Regions from separate parts of the Streptomyces sp. NPDC001594 genome, predicted to be linked through region 3. Evidence: riboswitches for the same ligand, from Rfam matches in the RefSeq annotation. Region 3 holds a riboswitch; each other region holds the start of a gene.
The links. A riboswitch is a leader RNA that binds a small molecule or an ion and turns the genes downstream of it on or off. The one in region 3 is predicted to bind cyclic di-AMP.
Positions count from the first base shown of each region.

Region 1: linked by a shared signal. The riboswitch ahead of ACFY0O_RS20770 (transglycosylase family protein) and the one ahead of ACFY0O_RS15870 (peptidoglycan DD-metalloendopeptidase family protein) in region 3 are both predicted to bind cyclic di-AMP.
Region 2: linked by a shared signal. The riboswitch ahead of ACFY0O_RS17825 (M23 family metallopeptidase) and the one ahead of ACFY0O_RS15870 (peptidoglycan DD-metalloendopeptidase family protein) in region 3 are both predicted to bind cyclic di-AMP.

Region 1 covers NZ_JBIAVB010000010.1:93,770-95,958, reverse strand. The annotation lists gene ACFY0O_RS20775 (transglycosylase family protein) at 1-788, shown strand, start outside; cyclic di-AMP (ydaO/yuaA leader) riboswitch at 1,063-1,231, shown strand; gene ACFY0O_RS20770 (transglycosylase family protein) at 1,234-1,971, shown strand.
Region 2 covers NZ_JBIAVB010000008.1:124,534-126,722, forward strand. The annotation lists gene ACFY0O_RS17820 (M16 family metallopeptidase) at 1-490, shown strand, start outside; cyclic di-AMP (ydaO/yuaA leader) riboswitch at 705-864, shown strand; gene ACFY0O_RS17825 (M23 family metallopeptidase) at 877-1,683, shown strand; gene ACFY0O_RS17830 (GntR family transcriptional regulator) at 1,847-2,189, shown strand, end outside.
Region 3 covers NZ_JBIAVB010000007.1:11,419-13,607, forward strand. The annotation lists gene ACFY0O_RS15870 (peptidoglycan DD-metalloendopeptidase family protein) at 57-1,064, opposite strand; cyclic di-AMP (ydaO/yuaA leader) riboswitch at 1,069-1,260, opposite strand; gene ACFY0O_RS15875 (tyrosine-protein phosphatase) at 1,592-2,189, shown strand, end outside.

The sequences.
Region 1 (2,189 bases), on a different contig from region 3:
CCGTGGCCGAGCGGGTGCTGGACTCCCAGGGCCCCGAGGCGTGGCCGCTGTGCTCCGCCTCGGCGGGGCTGTCGAAGAACGGGCCGAAGCCCGACGTGGACACCGGCACCTCCAAGACCCCCGGCCCGGTCGGCCCCAGCCCGGCCCGGCCCGACTTCTCGGTGCCGTCCACCGGGAAGGACAAGCCCTCCACGGACTTCGGGGCGCCCACGCCGGCCCCCGGCACCCCGGGCCCCGGCGTGCTGCCGGACTACCCGCTGGGAGCCACCAGCGGACTGCCCGTCATGCCGGAGCCGGACTACTCCGTGCCGCCCACCCCGACCACGGGCCCCACCGCCCCGACCACCAACCCGGCCAACCCGGCCAACACGGGCAACACGGGCAACCAGGGCAACCAGAACGGTCAGGGCAACCCGGGCAACTCCAACAACCAGGGCACCCCGGCCACTCCGACGGCCCCCGGCACCCCGACCGCCCCGGTCGACCCGACGGCCCCGGCCACCCCGGGCGCCACGCCCGCTCCTTCGCCCTCCGCAGACGCCTCCGGGGGCAACGGCAAGCACCGCGGCCCGGCCGCCCTCGAGGTGCCCGCGGCCCCTGGCGCGGCGTCAGCCGCCGCCGCGGAGCCCGTGTACACGGTGAAGCCGGGCGACAGCCTGGCGGCCATCGCGGACGCCAACGGCCTCAAGGGCGGTTGGACCGCCCTCTACCAGGCCAACGAGCAGGTCATCGGCCAGGACGCGGACCTCATCAAGCCCGGCCAGAACCTGGATCTAACCAAGAAATAGGGGTAGTTCGGGCAGCCGTTACGGGCTGAATGTCCGTTATCGGCAAGTGAGACATGCATCTCTTCCGGACAACTGGCGTGTCTCATTCCGGAACTTCCGCAAACCCCGCCCCGACCTGCGCAAACGCGCCCTCCCGGAACGCAAGTAGGCCGGTTTCTCCCCAAAATCACACGTTGAACATCGGGGAGAGACCTGTCTACCTTCTGAGTCGCTCGCCACCGCGAGCTCCTTCGACCGCATCGCCGAATCCTGCCGGCGGCCGGAGGGAACAGTCGTCGCGCAAGCGCCGTTGGCAGGAGCGGGGGAACCAAGGTAGTTGCCGGGAAAGGCCGTTGAGAGACGGCCCGCGTACCGGCTTGGGGTGAAGACGCGCAACTGCGCGGCCGGGCAACTCATCCGCCCGAACCCGACAGCTCACCTCGAAGGCGTCGGTGAGGAGAACTCCATGCTGCTTTCCGGCAAGGGCAAGCACCGCCGCGGCTCCAAGGCCGTCCGTATCGTCACGCTCGCCGGTGTCGCCGGTGTCGCCGTCGCCGCCCCGCTGATGGCGGCCGGTTCCGCCAGCGCCGCGACCGTCTCGGAGTGGGACAAGGTCGCCTCGTGCGAGTCCGGCGGCAACTGGTCCATCAACACCGGCAACGGTTACTACGGCGGTCTCCAGTTCTCCGCCTCCACCTGGGCCGCGTACGGCGGCAAGGCGTACGCCGCGCAGGCCAACCAGGCCACCAAGTCGCAGCAGATAGCCATCGCCGAGAAGGTCCTCAAGGGCCAGGGCAAGGGCGCCTGGCCGTCCTGCGGCGTCGGCCTGTCCAACTCCGCCTACAACGGCGGCGGCTCGACCACCACCCCGGCCAAGCCGAAGCCGGAGACCAAGCCGGCCCCGGCCAAGCCCGCCCCGGCGAAGCCCTCCACCCCGAAGGCCGACACCGAGACCAAGAGCACCGGCTCCGGCTCCGGCAACTGGACCCCGTCCAAGCCGGCCCCGTCGAAGCCGTCGACCCCGAAGGCCGAGACCCCGGCCACCGGCAACGGCTCGTACACGGTCAAGGAGGGTGACACCCTCGGCACCATCGCCGACGCCAACGGCGTCAAGGGCGGCTGGGAGAAGCTGTTCGACCTGAACAAGGACACCGTCAAGGACGCCGACCTGATCTTCCCGGGTCAGAAGCTGAAGCTCAGCTGAACTCCGGCGTAACACCCTGAGCCGCATCCGTGCGGCATCCGGGCGGCACCCCCGCACGGCCCGTGGCACCGACGCCCGGCGCGCATCCCTTGCGCGCCGGGCGTCGTCGCGTCCGGGCCGCGCCGCCGCACGTCCGGCCCGATTTCCAGGGTCCTATGTCCTGGAAGGCGGGTATTCGGCCCCTTTTTCGTCCCAGGACCCGGGCGGTCGGCTGGCCG
Region 2 (2,189 bases), on a different contig from region 3:
GGACAAGGTGCTGCGTGAGGAGAAGGGCTACACCTACGGCGTGCGCGCCTTCGCCCAGGTGCTGCGCTCCACGGCCGACGGCAAGGGCGCCTCGATGCTCGCCATCAGCGGCTCGGTGGACACCCCCAACACCGGTCCGGCGCTGGAGGACCTGTGGCAGGTGCTGCGCACCCTCGCCGCCGGGGGCCTGACGGACGCCGAGCGCGACGTGGCGGTGCAGAACCTGGTGGGCGTGGCCCCGTTGAAGTTCGAGACGGCCGCCTCGGTCGCCGGGACCCTGGCCGACCAGGTGGAGCAGGAACTGCCGGACGACTACCAGGCGCGGCTGTACGCGCGGCTGGCCGAAACCGGTACGGCGGAGGCCACTTCGGCGGTCGTGAGCGCCTTCCCGGTGGACCGTCTGGTCACCGTCCTGGTGGGCGACGCGGCGCAGATCGAGGAGCCGGTGCGGGCCCTCGGGATCGGTGAGGTCGCGGTCGTCGCCAACTGACCGGCGGCCGGCCGGCAACTGGCCGGTGGTCGACCTGCCTTGAAGGGGCCCGGCGGGACGTCCGCCGGGCCCTCTTTGTCCGTTTGGTGGTGTGGTTTCAGGTATGCGGTGTGGCGTACGCAACAAATCCGGTCGTCTGTTTGGCGATCGACTGATGATCCGCCTAGCGTCAGGCGTGCTGTCCGTCAGTTGTGCCAGCCGCACCCGCGGCACCGGACAGCGATCGCCGAGTCCCCGTCAGGCGCGAGCCTGGGGAGCCGGGGACCCACATCAGTCCCTGGGGTGAATCGGACCGCCTCGCCAGAGGGGGCCCGTAGGAGACCTTCCTGCTCCGAACCCGTCAGCTAACCCGGTAGGCGAGAGGGAAGGAAAGGATCACCCCCGCCATGGCGTTTGGCAGTCGTGCAGCCGGTTCCGGTAAGCACCGTGGTTCGAGCCGTATGAGCCGCAAGACCGCCGGCTACGCCGGTATAGCCGCCCTCGCCACCACGGGCGTGGTCGGCACCCTGGCGGCCCCGGCCTTCGCCGCCGACTCCCACGGGGGCCCGTCCCTCGAGGACACCGGCGCCCTGAACGCGATCGTCGTCGCCGACGGTCTCCAGGACGACATCCAGGTCCAGGCCGAGACCCAGCAGACCGCCGCCGAGTCCGTCGCCGCCCAGGCGCAGGCCGAGGCCGACGCCAAGACGCGCGCCGCCGAGGCGAAGCGCATGGCCGAGGCCAAGGAGAAGGCCGAGCGCGAGGCCGCCGAGAAGGCCGCCCAGGAGGAGGCCCGCAAGCGCCTCAACACCTTCGTGGCCCCGGTGGACGGCTCCTACGTCAGCACCCAGTACGGCGCGGGCGGCGGCATGTGGTCCTCCGGCAGCCACACGGGCATCGACTTCCACGCCGACGAGGGCACGTCCGTCCACGCCGTGGGCGCGGGCACCATCGTCGAGGCCGGCTGGGGCGGCGCCTACGGCAACAACGTCGTGATCCGCCACAACGACGGCACCTACACCCAGTACGGCCACCTGATGTCGCTGAGCGTCTCGGTCGGCGAGACCGTCACCGCGGGCCAGCAGATCGGCCTGTCGGGCTCCACCGGCAACTCCAGCGGCCCGCACCTGCACTTCGAGGCCCGCACCGGCGCCACGTACGGCACGGACATCAACCCGCTGGCCTACCTGCGCCAGCACGGCGTCGGCATCTGACCCGACCCCCGCTTCCCGTTCGCGCAAGGCCCCGGCTCCCCGAGCCGGGGCCTTCCGTGTTTTCGTTTCGAATTTCCGGGCTTTCTCGGAAATCCCCGCCTGTTGCAATAGAGTCGCAGGGGCGGCACGGTCGATCGGAACGAAACCCAGCGGAGGTCCGGCCTTGCGTATTCCGGCGCACGCGGTGTGCACAGCCATTCGCGACGATATCGTCTCCGGTTTCTTCGGGCCCGGCGGCCGGCTGACCGAGGAGGTGCTCGCCCGCCGGTACGGGGTCTCGCGGGTGCCGGTGCGCGAGGCGCTGCGCACGCTGGAGTCCGAGGGGTTCGTCACCACGCGGCGGCACGCGGGGGCCTGTGTGGCGGAGCCGGGCGAGCAGGAGGCCGAGGACCTGCTGGAGCTGCGGACGCTGCTGGAGCCGCTGGCGGCGGCCCGTGCGGCCCGGCGGCGCACCGACGCGCACCTGAAGGTGCTGCGGGGCCTGGTACGGCTGGGCCAGCAGCGGG
Region 3 (2,189 bases):
GGACCCCCCTCGGGCCCCGGCCCCGCGCGCGTCGGTGCTCCGCCGCCCGGGCGGTCTCAGACGCTGACGCCCTTCGAGCGGAGGTAGGCCAGCGGGTCGATGTCGGAGCCGTAGGCGGGGCCCGTGCGGATCTCGAAGTGGAGGTGCGGACCGGTCACGTTGCCGGTGGCGCCGGAGAGGCCGATGCTCTGGCCGGCGGTGACGGTCTGGCCCGTCGAGACGTTCAGCTGGGAGAGGTGGCCGTACTGGGAGTACTTGCCGTCGGCGTGCCGGATGACGACCTGGTTGCCGTAGGCACCGCCCCAGCCTGCGGAAACCACCGTGCCCGCGCCGACGGCCCGGACGGTGGTGCCGGTGCTCGCGATGAAGTCGACGCCGGTGTGGTAGCCGGAGGACCACATGGCGCCGGGGGTGCGGTACTGGGTGGAGATGCCGCCGCCGACGGGGGCGACGAATCCGGCGGCGCTCGCGGGGGCGGACTGGGCGGCCGGGGCGGACTGCTTCATTCCGCGGGCCGGCGCGGCGGAGCCCTTCCGCTGCGCGGCGCCCGAGGAGCCGGCGGCGCCCGACGCGGCGGGGGCCTCCTCGGCCGGGGCGGGGTCCGCGGCGTCCTCACCGGCCGCCGGAGTTCCGCTCGAGGACTCCTCGGCGGGGGCCGCAGCCGGCTTGGGGGCGGCGGGGCCGGCGCTCCCGCCGAGGGTCAGGCGCAGGCCCGGGTGGATGAGGGAGGGGTCGTCGCCGACGGCCGCGCGGTTGTCGGCGTACAGCTGCTCCCAGCCCCCGGAGAGCCCGCGCTCGGCGGCGATGACCGAGAGGCAGTCGCCGGGGACGACCGTGTAGACGGACGGGGCGGCGGCCGGGGCCGCGGCGGGCGCGGCGGTCCGGAACGCCTCCGGGGCCTGGGCGGACGCGACGGCGGGGGTCACGGCGGCGGGGGCGGCCGCGTGGGCTCCGGCGGCGCCGGTCAGCGGCAGCGCGAGGGCGGCTCCCCCGGTGCCGGCGAAGGCCAGGCCGCGGGATATGGAACGGGACTTCGGACGGCGGTGCTTGCCCTTTCCGGGCATGGCGAATTCCTCTCCGGCGCCTGCGAGGTGAGCTGTCGGGTTCGGACTGGAGATGTCCGGCCGTACGGGTACGGCTTCACCCCGAGCCGCGCCGGATTCGATCCGGCCCGGCGGCCTGCATGGTTCCCCCGCTCCTGCCGCGCGTCGTGGTCGGGTGCGGTTCCCGGGCGGCGGCAGGATTAGGCGGTCCACCCGGATCGCTCGCGAAGGTAATCCAGCGGGGGCACGGGCAACAAGCGGTGAATTCCCTGACGGAATAGCAGGTATGACCGATCAACGAATTTACGGTCACCCTGCGTCCATTCCCGACCGCCAACAACCTTCCCCGCATGGGAATTCGTGTTCCGCGATCAGGCACGCTCGGTCACCGTATGATCTGGCTCACGGAGTTCGGCCCGATCTCTCGTCCACCTATGGCAAGTTGGTCCCAACCAGAGCAATTCGGACACGCAGCGCACCGCGGAGGAGAACACGTGACCCAGCAGATACCGCAGGACCTTCCCGCGTACCCCGAACCCACGCCCGAGATGACCGGAGTGCGCAATTTCCGTGACGTGGGCGGTTTGCCGACCACGGACGGACGGAGGGTCAGGCCGGGACGACTGTTCCGAAGCGGACATCTGGCGCATGCCACCGAAACCGATGCAGAATTCCTCGCCTCCCTCGGCCTGCACACCGTCTTCGACTTCCGCAACGCCGCCGACCGGGCCGTCGAGGGCCCGGACGTCGAACTGCCGGGCGTGCGCAACGTGAACGTCCCGCTCTCGGACCCGGCCGACGGCGGGGAGTTCTGGCGGACGGTCCGCGAGGGCGGCCTCGACCAGCTCCGCTCCCTGCTGGGCGACGGCAGGGCGGCCGCCCGCATGGCGGAGTCGTACCGCGAGATGATCCGCCACCGCACCGCCGAACACGGCCGGGTGGTGCGCGCCCTCGCCGAGGACAGCGTGCCCGCACTCCTGCACTGCGCGGCCGGCAAGGACCGGGCGGGCCTGTCGATCGCCGTCACCCTGCTCGCCCTGGGGGTGGACCGCGACGCCATCGTGGCGGACTACATGGAGTCGAACGCCCCGCACAACCGCTACCGGCTGCTGCGCGGCACCGAGACGCCCGAGACCCGGCCCGGGG